2 linked regions of the Kitasatospora sp. NBC_00315 genome follow. The protein of the gene in region 1 interacts with the protein of each later gene in a pairwise test. Links are inferred from orthologs where the notes say so. Each region holds a gene or a part of one and is shown in the gene's direction. Other genes may lie near its edges.

Evidence for each region. Proteins that work in one complex are often made in the same cells at the same time.
Region 2: the proteins of leuS (region 1) and ligA interact in binary tests that used the Escherichia coli proteins (3 or more experiments, as listed by UniProt). The link is inferred for Kitasatospora sp. NBC_00315 from one-to-one orthologs.

Annotation. Positions count from the first base shown.
Region 1 is NZ_CP108025.1:5,640,975-5,648,965, forward strand. The notes cover bases 2,265-5,694. They hold leuS (leucine--tRNA ligase), read left to right. Parts: upstream 2,265-2,566; coding sequence 2,567-5,494; downstream 5,495-5,694. Also shown: OG823_RS23470 (MFS transporter), read left to right, coding at 1-673; OG823_RS23480 (hypothetical protein), read left to right, coding at 949-2,244; OG823_RS23490 (hypothetical protein), read left to right, coding at 5,941-6,696; OG823_RS23495 (DegV family protein), read left to right, coding at 6,794-7,639; OG823_RS23500 (helix-hairpin-helix domain-containing protein), read left to right, coding at 7,827-7,991.
Region 2 is NZ_CP108025.1:2,974,124-2,979,438, reverse strand. The notes cover bases 1-3,035. They hold ligA (NAD-dependent DNA ligase LigA), read left to right. Parts: upstream 1-325; coding sequence 326-2,746; downstream 2,747-3,035. Other genes in these bases: OG823_RS11870 (methionine synthase), read left to right, coding at 1-307. Outside these bases: Asp-tRNA(Asn)/Glu-tRNA(Gln) amidotransferase subunit GatC, read left to right, coding at 5,054-5,315. UniProt on the Escherichia coli protein: DNA ligase that catalyzes the formation of phosphodiester linkages between 5'-phosphoryl and 3'-hydroxyl groups in double-stranded DNA using NAD as a coenzyme and as the energy source for the reaction.

The DNA of each region.
Region 1 (7,991 bases):
GTTCGCGGTGGTGGAGCGGCGGATCGCGCGCCGCGGTGGCCGGCCGCTGATCTCCGGTCGGGTGCTGCGCACGCCCGGTCTGCTGTCGGCGGCCGGGGCGATCTTCATGATCATGGCCGCGTTCTCCGGCTTCATGTTCGCCTTCGCCCTGCACCAGCAGGCGGGCCTCGGTCACAGCGCGCTGCGGGCCGGTCTGCTCTCCGGCCCGGTCGCGCTCGGTTTCGGCCTCTCCAGCCTGCGCTGGCAGCGGCTGCCGTCGCGCCTGCACACGGTGCTGCCCGTGCTCGGGACGGCGCTGGTGGCGCCCGGCTACCTGCTGCTCGCCCTCCTGCTGCGCGGCGGCGCGGAGATCGGCCCGGGCGAGCTGCTGCTGATGACCGGGATCGGGCTGGCGGCGGGATGCGCGTACGCGCCGCTGTTCGCCCGGGCGCTCGGCCGGGTGCTGCCGGCGGACGCGGCCGATGCCAGCGGGGTGATGGTGACCGTCGTCCAGCTCGGGCAGCTGGTGGGGGTCGCGGTGCTCGGCTCGGTCTTCCTGGGCCAGGTGCGGCTGCCCGCGCCGGCCGACGCGTCGGGGCACGCGCTGTTCGTCACCGGTGCGGTGATCGCCGCAGCGGTCGCCCTCGCCGGAGTCCTGGCCGCCCGGTCCGGGCGGGCGGAGCGGGCCGGGTAGCCAAAGGATTCGTGGAGCACCCCCGTGACCGTGTAAAGTAAGTGATGTCGCCAAGGGAGACCACAATGTGGGACCCGAGGTGACATCGCAGGTCAAGGGGCTGTAGCTCAGTTGGTAGAGCGCTTGCATGGCATGCAAGAGGTCCGGGGTTCAATTCCCCGTAGCTCCACAGTCGGCAGAGGCCGCCTCCCGTTCGGGGAGGCGGCCTCTCGCCTGTCCGGCGGCCGCCGGGCCGGACCTACCCCGTACCGAGCGCCGACCGCTACCGTCGTGCCATGGCCGACCTGGCGCGCAAGCGGAACGAAGAGCTGGCCCGGATACTGCACCAGCTCGGCTGGAGTCCGGAGCGGCTGTCCCGGGAGGTCAACCTGGCGCTGCCGGCCGGCCTGGCGATCAGCTCCACCGCCCCGTACAAGTGGCGCGATCGCGGCATGGTGCCGCGGGCCCCGCACGACCAGACCGTCTGCGAGGTGCTCAGCCGCACCCTGGGCATCGCCGTCACCTACGAACAGCTCTGGGGCCGGATGGGAGGCAACCGGGGTGCCAAGATCCTCTCCCCGCGCCTGCTGACCGACCCCTGGACCGCCGACACCGCGCAGACCGCGCTGCACGAGGCGGGCACCGACGCGGGCCCCGTCCGCCTCACCGACCTCTTCCGCGGCGCCGAACTCGAACAGGCCACCGGGCACTGGGCGTCGCCGCCGCCCGCCGTCACCGGCGGCGAGGGCGCCCTGCGGATCGCCCCCGAGCAGCTCGCCGACCTCCGGCGCTCCCACGACGGCAAGCGCCGGCTCGAACGGGCCTGCGGCGGCGGGCTGGTCCTCGACCCCGCCAAGGCCGAGCTTGCGATGGTCGGCAAGCTGCTCGAACTCGGCTCGTACGGGGAGCCGTTGGGACGTGAGCTGTACGCCGCCGCGGCCAGGCTCGCCCGGCTGGTCGGCTGGGCCAACTACGACATGGGCAACGACGCCGCCGCGCAACGCGCCTTCGTGGCCGCCCTGCGCGCCGCGCACGTCTGTGGCGATCCTCGGCTCGGGGTGAGCGTGGTCGGCTGTCTCGCGGTGCAGGCCACCCAGACCTCCGGCGGGCGTGGACTCGACGCGGTGGCGATGCTCTCGGGTGCGCTGCTGGCCGCCGGCGACGTCCTGACGCCGCGCGAGCGGGCCCTCCAGCTCGGGCGGATCGCCCGGGCGTACGGCCGCAAGGGCGAGCGCAGCGGCGTCGAGGAGGCCGCGGCGCGCGCGGTCCGGGCGCTGGAGGGCGAGCCGGACAGCCGTCAGGAGCGGGCCGACCTGGACGGCATGGTGGGGGAGGGCTATCTCTTCCTCGACGAGCACGAGCGCGCCCGGGCGCTGCTGTCCGGCGCGGTCGGCGTCCTGGGGCCGGCCCGCGCCCGGGCCAAGGCCCTGCTGATGGTCCGGCTGGCCGACTCCTACCGGCGGACGGGCGACCGGGCCTCGGCCGCCCGCAGCGCCGACGAGGCCAGGCGGCTGGCCGCCGGCATGCAGTCGGCCCGGGTCGCCCGGGCGCTGCGCGACTTCGACGCGGCGGCCAGGACGGGCCTCGGGTAGGCGGTCGGGCGGGCCTGGCCGGCCCTCCGTTCGAGGCGTCCGGCCGGCTCCGCGGCGGGCCGGGGCGCGGCCCCGCCCGTGGAACGGGAGCGAGGGCGCTCGTGGGCTTGCGGTACCCTGAGCCCATGCGAACCGCGCGCCTGCTCCTTAGCCGGCCGCGCTGACAAGAACCGGCCGTGCTCGGAAGGCGCCGGAGTCGGCGTGGCGTCCCCTCCTGCGAGGGGCTTTTTTGTTTTCCGGCGCTGTTCAGCCGGATCCAGCCGGACCGCCGACGGACTTCTCCGCCGGTTCGCACTCTGACACCGATGGAGCCTGAAGGACCATGAGCGAGACGACACCTGCCTCCGGCGCGGCCGGCGACGCAACCGAGCCCTTCCGCGCGGAGGCGGCTTTCAAGTACACCGCCGCGCTGGCGGCCGACATCGAGTCCCGCTGGCAGGACGTCTGGGAGAAGGAGGGGACGTTCAACGCCCCCAACCCGGTCGGCGCGCTGGCCGATCCGGCCGCCGGTGACGTCTCGGCGAAGCCGCACAGCTTCATCATGGACATGTTCCCGTACCCCTCCGGCGCCGGCCTGCACGTCGGCCACCCGCTGGGCTACATCGCCACCGACGTGTTCGCCCGCTTCCAGCGGATGACCGGGCACAACGTGCTGCACACCCTGGGCTACGACGCCTTCGGCCTGCCCGCCGAGCAGCACGCGGTCGCCACCGGCGAGCACCCCCGGGTCTCCACCGAGGCCGCGATGGCGAACATGCGCCAGCAGCTGCGCAGGCTGGGCCTGGGCCACGACTCGCGCCGGTCGATCGCCACCATCGACCCGGACTACTACCGCTGGACCCAGTGGATCTTCCTGCAGATCTTCGACTCCTGGTACGACGCCGAGGCCGGCCGGGCCCGTCCGATCGCCGAGCTGGTCGCGCAGTTCCAGGACGGCACCCGGCAGACCCCCGACGGCCGCGCCTGGGCGCAGCTGTCCGCCGCCGAGCGCGAGGACCTGCTGGGCGACCACCGCCTGGCGTACTCCAAGGAGGTGCCGGTCAACTGGTGCCCCGGTCTGGGCACCGTGCTGGCCAACGAGGAGGTCACCGCGGACGGCCGCTCCGAGCGCGGCAACTTCCCGGTGTTCAAGTCCAACCTGCGTCAGTGGATGATGCGGATCACCGCCTACTCCGACCGCCTGATCGCCGACCTGGACCTGCTGGACTGGCCCGAGGCCATCAAGCAGCAGCAGCGCAACTGGATCGGCCGCTCCGAGGGCGCGCGGGTCGAGTTCGCGGTGAACGGCCGGGGCGCCGACGGCGGGGCGATCACCGTCTTCACCACCCGCCCCGACACCCTGTTCGGCGCCACCTACATGGTGCTGGCGCCCGAGCACGCCCTGGTCGACTCGATCGTGCCCGCGGCCTGGCCCGCCGGCACCCACGACGACTGGACGGGCGGCGCCGCCACCCCGGCCGAGGCCGTGGCCGCGTACCGCGCCACCGCCGCCGCCAAGTCGGACGTCGAGCGCCAGGTGGACGCCAAGGTGAAGACCGGCGTCTTCACCGGCGCGTACGCGACGAACCCGGTCAGCGGCGAGCCCGTCCCGGTGTTCATCGCCGACTACGTGCTGATGGGCTACGGCACCGGCGCCATCATGGCCGTCCCCGCCCACGACCACCGCGACTTCGCCTTCGCCCGCGCCTTCGCGCTGCCGATGCGCTGCGTCGTCAGGCCCACCGACGGGCGCGACGAGGACCCGCAGACCTGGGACGACGCGTTCGACACCTACGACTCGGTGATCGTCAACTCGGCCCACGCCGAGGGCACCGAGAACGGCGTCTCGCTGGACGGCCTGTCGGTCGTCGAGGCCAAGCAGTCGGTCACCGCCTGGCTGACCGAGCACGGCATCGGTGCGGGAACCGTCAACTACCGCCTGCGCGACTGGCTGTTCAGCCGCCAGCGGTACTGGGGCGAGCCCTTCCCGATCGTCTACGACGAGGACGGCGTGATGCACGCGCTGCCCGAGTCGATGCTGCCGGTCGAGGTGCCCGAGGTCGAGGACTACTCGCCGCACACCTACGACCCCTACGACTCCACCTCCTCGCCGAAGACCCCCCTGTCGCGCAACGACGCCTGGGTCAACGTCGAGCTGGATCTGGGCGACGGTGTGAAGTCGTACCGCCGCGAGACCAACACCATGCCCAACTGGGCGGGTTCGTGCTGGTACGAGCTGCGCTACATCGACCCGTCGAACGCCGACAAGGTGGTCGACCCCGCCAACGAGCGGTACTGGCTGGGCGCGACCGCCGAGAAGCCGGCCGGCGGCGCCGACCTGTACGTCGGCGGCGCCGAGCACGCCGTGCTGCACCTGCTGTACGCGCGCTTCTGGCACAAGGTGCTGCACGACCTGGGCCACGTCTCCTCCGTCGAGCCCTTCCACAAGCTGTTCAACCAGGGCATGATCACCGCCGACGTCTACCGCGACGAGCGGGGCTTCCCGGTGCCCGCCGCGGAGGTGGAGGAGCGCGACGGCGGCTACGTCTGGAACGGCGAGGCGGTCAAGCGCGAGGCCGGCAAGATGGGCAAGTCGCTGAAGAACGCCGTCGCGCCCGACGAGATCGCCGACGAGTACGGCGCCGACACGCTGCGCCTGTACGAGATGTCGATGGGCCCGCTGGACGTCTCCCGTCCGTGGGACACCCGGGCCGTGGTCGGCTCGTACCGCTTCCTGCAGCGGCTGTGGCGCAACATCGCGTCCGAGTCCACCGGCGAGCTGGTCGTCACCGACGAGCCCGCCGACGAGCCGACCCTGCGCGCGCTGCACAAGGCGATCGACGGCATCCGCGGCGACATGTCCGGGCTGCGGTTCAACACGGCGGTCGCCAAGGCCATCGAGCTGAACAACTTCCTGGTCAAGCGCGGTTCCACGCCGCGCGAGGTGGCGGAGCAGATCGTCCTGCTGGTCGCCCCGCTGGCCCCGCACATCGCCGAGGAACTGTGGCGCAAGCTGGGCCACGAGGATTCGCTGGCGTACGCCGACTACCCGGTCGCGGACCCGGCGTACGTGGTCGACGAGTCGGTCACCTGCGTCGTCCAGATCAAGGGCAAGGTCAAGGCCCGCCTGGAGGTCTCCCCGGAGATCTCCGACGCCGAGCTGGAGGCCCTGGCGCTGGCCGACCCCGCCGTGGTCGCGGCGATCGGCGACGCGCCGGTGCGCAAGGTCATCGCGCGCGCGCCGAAGCTGGTCAACATCGTCACCGGCTGACCGCAGGGCAACTCCGGGGCCGGGCCACGCCGTTGCGGCGGGGTCCGGCCCCGGTGCCGTCGGCCCCGGCCAGTTCTGCTCGGCTCGGCTCGGCCCGGGCCTGCTGGGCCCGGGCCTGCTGGGGTCTGCTCGGCCCGGGGCCGTCCGAGCCGGGGCCGTCCGGGCGCGGGGGAGCCCGTCTCGGACGTGGGACGGTCCGCGGCGCCGTCCGTGGTGCGGTGGGGCACACCGGCCGCCCGGGTGCCGGGTCCTGTGAGGGTGATCCCCGATCTGTCCCTGATCTCGGCCCCGGTGTCCGGTTTGACCCGGCCGCCGGCCGGTCGGGGCGGCTACGGTGGAATCCTCGGCGACTGCGGTCCGGCCCGTGCACCCGTACGGTGCGGCCCGCGCCACGCGGTCCGGCGCGCCCGGTCCGGTGTACCCGCTCCGGTGGAAGGTGGCTCGTGATGGACGCACTCGGAGTGCTGCTGGCCCTGGTGCTGCTGTTCGGCCTCGGGCTGCTGACCCTGGCGGTGGTCGGCACGGTCAAGGCCGCGAAGGCGGTGGCGGTGAAGGTCGAGCGGCACGAGGCCAACGCCAGACGGGCCGTGGAGAACGTCACCCTGAAGGCGAAGACGTACACCAGGCCCGGCGCCCAGGGGAGGATCTCGGCCACCCGGCTCGCCCTGCGCTCCTCGCTCGACGGCACCCGCCAGGTCCTGGAGGGCGCTGTCGCCGAGGACGGCCAGCTGACGGAGTCCCTGCAACTGCTGGCCCGGCTCGACGTCCACGCGGCGGAGTTGGACGGCGAGCTGCGGACGCTGGAGCGAGAGCCGGACTCCGGGCGGATCGCGGCCAGACTGCCCGAACTGCGCGAGCGCGCCGACCGGATCACCCGCTCCGCCGAGACGATGCGCTGGGCGGCCCAGGACCGCATGCACCGCTTCGCCGAGGACGAACTGACCCGGCTGGGGCAGGAGTGCGAGAGCGAGGCGGGCGCGCTGCGGCACTGGGACTCCGCCGCTGCGCAGGGCGGTGGCGTGGACGCGGGCTCGACTGCGGCCGGGGTGACCGACCCGGCTCCGGCGGGGCAGGCACCGCGACCCGGGCTGACCTCCGGCGGCCGCCGGCCGGGCGCGGAGGAGGCACTCGGCCTCGCCGACCCGCTGGCCCGCCTCGCCCAGCGCCTGCGCAAGCCCTCGGCGGGACCTTCGGGAGGCTGACCACCGCCCGCCCGCGGCCGCGCCCCCGGGGCGGGAGCGCACGTCATCGCGTGTCCGGCGCTGTCCTCGGGGCCGTACGGGGAGTAACCTCCGGCTCATGCCCGCCGACCTCGCCATCGTCACCGACTCCACGGCCTACCTGCCGCAGGACGCCGTCGACCGTCACGGGATCACCGTGGTGCCACTGAGCGTCGCGGTCGGCGACGAGGTGCTGGCGGACGGCGTGGAGATCACCCCCAAGGAGCTTGCCGAGGCGCTGCGCGCCAAGCACCGGGTGACGACCTCCCGTCCCAACCCCGAGACCTTCGCCGCGGCGTATCGCGGCGCCGCCGAGGCCGGTGCCCGGGGTGTCGTCTCGGTGCACCTGTCGGGGGAGCTGTCCGGCACCTGCGAGGCCGCCCGGCTCGCCGCGGCCGAAGCGCCGATTCCGGTACGGGTGGTCGACAGCAGGCTGGTGGGCATGGCCCTCGGCTACAGCGTGCTGACGGCCGCGCGGAGTGCCGCCGACGGCCTGGGACTGGACGAGGTGGCCGCCGCCGCGGTGCGGCGGGCCGCGCACACCAGTGGCTTCTTCTACGTCGACACCCTCGAACACCTGCGCAGGGGCGGTCGGATCGGTGCGGCCCGGGCCCTGCTCGGCTCGGCGCTGGCGGTCAAGCCGCTGCTCCATCTCTCCGGTGGCAGGATCGAACCGCTGGAGAAGGTCCGCACGGCCTCCCGCGCGATCGCCAGGCTTGAGGAGATCGCCGTCGAGCGGGCCGGCGACCGCCGGGTCGACCTCACCGTCCACCATCTCGCCGCCGAGGACCGTGCCGAGCTCCTCGCCGAGCGCCTGCGCGAACGGATCCCCGGGCTGTGCGAGCTGTACGTCGGTGAGGTGGGCGCCGTGATCGGCGCCCACGTCGGTACGGGGCTGCTCGCGGTGGTGCTCTCACCCCGCTGACCCTGTGCGCTGCCGGACGGGGTCTCCGGCGGGTGCCCGGCAGTATGCCCGCTGTGCCGGGCCCGTGACGGCCGGCGGGGGCAGGTTCACTCCTGCGGGCGACCCCGGTTATCCACAGGCCGGACTTTTCCCCAGGCAATCGGTCGTCCTCCCACGGCCGCCGGTGCGGCCCGTACCGTCCTGCGCCATGAGAACCCTGACACCGGGCGCTGCCCGCCGCCGTGCGACCACCGAGACCGTCCGGGAGCGGATGGCCACCCTGCTGGCCGCCGATCCCCCGGCACGGCCGCCCGCCGACGGGCACGACGCCGGCGGGCACGGGGGCGGCGGGCACGACGCCGATGGGCCCGGT
Region 2 (5,315 bases), 2.7 Mb from region 1 along the record:
CCTCCTGACGGAGCGTGATGACGACGACCTCGGTGAGGCGGTCGAGGCCGGCACCCGGATCCTCGCCGGTGTGGTGCCCTCCACCGACGGGCCAGCTGCTCAATCAGGTGCAGTGTCGGACCCTGCCGGTAGTGTCCAGGGTGTCAGGACGTTGTGGCGCAGGCTCGGGCTGGATCCGGAACTGCTGGGCCGCCGGGTGCTGGTGACGCCGACCTGCGGGCTGGCCGGGGCGAGCCCGGAGTACGCGCGCAGGGCACTGTCACTCAGCGTGAAGGCGGCGCAGAGTCTGGTGGACAACCCGGAGTGAGACGGTAGGAGGCGGACGGTGGCGGCTGTCGAGGGCTGGGAGGAGATCCCGGTGGAGGTGCGCGAGCGGCACGCCGCACTGGCGGCCGAGATCGAGGGCCACCGCGTCCGGTACTACGAGCAGGACGCACCGGTCGTCAGCGACGCCGGCTTCGACGCCCTGATGCGGGAGCTGGAGGCGCTGGAGGCCGGGCACCCGGCGCTGGTCACCCCCGACTCGCCCTCCCAGAAGGTCGGCGGCGCGGTCGCCGACGGCTTCGCCAAGGTCGAGCACCGCGAGCGGCTGCTCAGCCTGGACAACGCGATGGACGACGAGGAGCTGTCCGCCTGGGCCGAGCGCGTCGCCCGCGAGCTGGACGGCCTGGAGTACCACTACCTCTGCGAGCTCAAGGTGGACGGCCTGGCCGTCAACCTCACCTACGAGAACGGCGTGCTGGTGCTGGCGGCCACCCGCGGCACCGGCCGGGTCGGCGAGGACATCACCGCCAACGTCCGCACGATCAAGGAGATCCCGCACCGGCTCCACGGTGACGACCTCCCGGAGCTGGTGGAGATCCGCGGTGAGGTCTACCTGCCGACCGAGGCCTTCGCCGAGCTCAACGCCTCCTTCGCGGCCGAGAACGAGCGCCGCCGCCTGGAGAACGAGGAGCGCGCCGGGCAGGGCAAGCGCCCGCACGCCCTGCTGAAGCTGTTCGCGAACCCGCGCAACGCCGCCGCCGGCTCGCTGCGGATGAAGGACCCGCTGGTCACGGCGTCGCGCCCGCTGCATATGGTGGTGCACGGCATCGGCGCCCGGGTCGGCTTCGACATCGACTGCCAGTCGCACGCGTACCGGCTGCTGCACGACTGGGGCCTGCCCACCGCGCGGCACAACCGGGTGGTCGCCACGCTGGAGGAGGTCCGCGCCTTCGTCAAGCAGTTCGGCGAGCAGCGGCACTCCGTCGAGCACGAGATCGACGGCGTCGTCGTCAAGGTGGACGAGATCGCCCTGCAGGGCCGGCTCGGCGCCACCTCCAAGTCGCCGCGCTGGGCGATCGCCTGGAAGTACCCGCCGGAGGAGGTCACCGCCGAGCTGGCCAGCATCCAGATCGGCATCGGCCGCACCGGCCGGGCGACGCCCTTCGCGGTGCTCGCCGAGCCGGTCAAGGTGGCCGGCTCGATGGTCCAGTACGCGACGCTGCACAACCAGCAGGTGGTCAAGGCCAAGGGCGTGCTGCTCGGCGACACCGTGGTGCTGCGCAAGGCCGGGGACGTCATCCCCGAGATCCTCGGCCCGGTGGAGGACGTCCGCGACGGCACCGAGCGGGAGTTCGTGATGCCCTCGCACTGCCACGAGTGCGGCGCCGAACTGCGCCCGATGTCCGAGGGGGACATCGACCTGCGCTGCCCCAACGCCCGGTTCTGCCCGGCCCAGGTCCGCGAGCGGATCGCCTTCCTCGGCGGCCGCTCCTCGCTCGACATCGACGGCCTCGGCTACGTCGCCGCGACCGCGCTCACCCAGCCGCTGGAGCCGGCCCGGCCGCCGGTCGGGAACGAGGGCGACATCTTCGGCCTGACGCTGGACCAGCTCCTGCCGATCAAGGTCAAGGTCCGCGACCAGAAGTCCGGCATGCCGAAGCTGGACGACAAGACCGGCAAGGAGAAGGTCATGACCTTCTTCGCCAACCTCAAGGGCGAGCCGAAGAAGACGGCCACCCTGCTGCTGGAGAACCTGGACAGGGCCAAGGACCGACCGCTCTGGCGCTACGTCAACGGCCTGTCGATCCGCCACGTCGGGCCGGTCTCGGCGGAGGCACTGGCCCGCGAGTTCCGCGACCTGGACCGGATCTTCGCCGCCACCGAGGAGGAGCTGGCGGCCACCGAGGGCGTCGGTCCGATCATCGCGCGCTCCATCAAGGAGTGGTATGAGGAGGAGTGGCACCGGGAGATCCTGGAGAAGTGGCGGGCCGCCGGGGTGAGGTTCACCGAGGAGGCCGCCGAGGACGAGGGCCCCCGACCGCTGGAGGGCCTGACGCTCGTCGTCACGGGCACCCTGGCCGGCCACACCAGGGACGGCGCCAAGGAGGCGCTGACCTCGCGTGGGGCCAAGGTCACCGGTTCGGTGTCGAAGAAGACCGACTTCGTGGTGGCCGGCGACAACCCCGGCTCCAAGTACGACAAGGCCGTCCAGCTGAAACTGCCGGTGCTGGACGACGCCGGCTTCGCCGTCCTGCTGGAGCAGGGCCCGGCGGCGGCCCGCGAGCACCTCGGCCTGCCGCCCGTCGAGGAGCCCGTCGAGGAGCCCGTCACGGAGCCCGTCACGGAGCCCGCCGGGGCCGCTGCCGGGGCCGCCGGGGCCGCGGACGAGCCCGCCAAGGCCGGCGCCGCGCCCGCCGAGGAGCAGGGGGAGGGGCCCGCCGCGCCCGCCGGGGAGCCGGCCGAGGAGTCACCCGAAACCTGACGGGCCGCCCGTCCGCGCCGTGATGCGGCGTCATCGCCGGGTGCGGCGCGGGGAGCGGCTGTGGTGCCACTGTGCCCGAGCGCACACCGGTGGCACATTCCCGCTTGCCCGAAAGTCTGCCCTTCCGGTTGGCCCCGGCTTACCCTGGTGCCCAACAGAGTGTCAGCAGGGGTGGGGGCGCCGGCTGAGCCGGTCTCCGCTGGGGTCACGCCATGCCCGGGCGGCCTCCGGCGCCGGCTTGGCATCTCACCGTGAAGCGGCCTGAATCGGGGCGGGCCCAACGGAGGACAGGGCTTATGGATCGTAGGACCGGCGGCGCGCCCACACGCCCGCCGCAGGGGGTGGCGGGAGCTGTCCTGCTGCTCGGCGTCTTGCTGGCCGGGGCCGCGCCACTCATCCCGCTGGCCGTCCTGGTGTACCGCTACGAACCGGAGCTGCTCCCGCTCTTCGCGGTGCCGCTGGCCGTCCTGGTCGCCGCCTGGCGGATCGCCCGGGACCGCGCCCGCGACCAGCTCACCGACCCGCTGACCGACCTGCCGAACCGTCAGGCGCTCCTGCTGGCGGCCCAGGAGGCGATCGCCGACCACGACGAGGGCTACAGCGTCGGGCTGATCCTGCTCGACCTCGACCGGTTCCGCTCGCTCAACGACACCCTCGGGCACACGGCCGGCGACCGCCTGCTGGTGCACATCGCCCGCCGCCTGCACCGGGCGCTGCGCCCCGGCGCCCACAGCGGCCACGGCGGCGAGTCGGTGGACGACGTGTTCGCCGCCCTGGCACCGGCCGCCCGGAACGGCCAGCGGCCCGTGGTGGCCCGGATGGGCGGTGACGAGTTCGCCGTCCTGATGCCCGGCATCGGCTGCCCGGACACCCTGGAGCGGATCGCCAAGACCCTGATCGCCGAGCTCGCCGCGCCGATCCGCCTCGACGGCCTGCTGCTCGTCCTGGAGGCCAGCGCCGGGGTCTGCGTCTACCCGGAGCACGCTCAGGACGCGGAGTCGCTGCTGCGCCGGGCGGACGTCGCGATGGGCCACGCCCAACGCGGCCGCAGCGGCGTCGAGTGCTACGACGAGGCCCAGGACGCCGACACGCCGTACCGGATCGGGCTGCTCGGCGATCTGCGCCGGGCCCTGGAGACCGGCGAGGTGCAGCTGCACTACCAGCCGAAGGTGGCCTTCGACGGCCGGGTGGTCGGCCTGGAGGCACTGCTGCGCTGGGAGCGGCCCGGGCAGGGGCGGGTCTCGCCGGACGAGTTCGTCGGGCTCGCCGAGTCCAGCGGCCTGATGCCCCGGCTCACCGACTACGTGCTGGAGGCGGCGGTCGGCCAGCTCGCGCTCTGGCGCCGGCACGGCCTCCAGGTCCAGGTCGCGGTCAACGTCTCGCCCCGCGACGTGCTCAACCCCGGCTTCGCCCAACGGGTCGCCGGGCACCTGGTCCGGCACGGCGTGCCGGCCCACGCCCTTCAACTGGAGATCACCGAGCGGCTCCTGCTGGACGACTCCCGCCGGGCCGCCGACACCCTCGCCGAGCTGCGCGACTACGGCGTCGGGATGTCGCTGGACGACTTCGGGACCGGCTACTCCTCGCTGGTGCGGCTGCGCAGCCTGCCGGTCGGTGAACTGAAGATCGACCGCTCCTTCGTCTCCCGGATGGTCGCCGACGACCACGACGCGGCGGTGGTCCGCTGCTCGGTCGAGCTGGCGCACTCGCTGGGGCTGACCGTGGTCGCCGAGGGCGTCGAGGACGACGAGACCTGGGAGCAGCTGCACGCCATGGGGGTGGACGCGGTCCAGGGCTGGCTGGTCTCGGCCGCGCTGCCGGCCGAGCAGGCCACCGCCTGGTTGCAGGTGCACCGGATCGGCGCGCCGCCGGTCGAGCGCATGACGCCGCCCGCGCTGCCCGCGTCCGGGCCCGGCGCCCTCACCGCCGGTCCGCCGTCCGTGCTGCCGCCGGCGCTGGCCGCCGGGCTGCCGTCCGTCGTCCCGTCCGTCGTCCCCGCCGCGGCGCCCCGGACCGCTCCGCCGGTGCAGGCCGTCCAGGCCGAGCCGGCCGCGCCCAGCGCGCCCCGGTGGGAGCAGCGCTGAGGCGGGGACGGGCCGCGACGCCCGCCCCCCGGGCCCTGCCGCCGGGGGCGCCGCGGGCCCCGCGGGCGTATTCACGTGGCCGCCGCCCGGGCGGCGCCCCCTAGGATGGGGCCACAGACCACGAGGACGGGTAGGTCGGGCGGCGGTGCCGCCGGGCCCCGTCCGGCCGGGCGCCGCTTCGCCGCTGCCCCGGCTCACCAGAACTCACCTTGAGGATCGCTGCATGCCTGGCATCACGCGCGAGGAGGTCGCCCACCTCGCCCGGCTGTCGCGTCTGGAGTTGCAGGCCGAAGAGCTGGACCACTTCGCCGAGCAGCTCGACGTGATCATCGGCGCGGTCGCCCGCGTTTCCGAGGTCGCCGGACAGGACGTCCCGCCGACCTCCCACCCGCTGCCGCTGACCAACGTCATGCGCGCGGACGAGGTGCGCCCCTCGCTCACCCCGGACGAGGCCCTGGCCGGTGCGCCGGCCGCCGAGGAGCAGC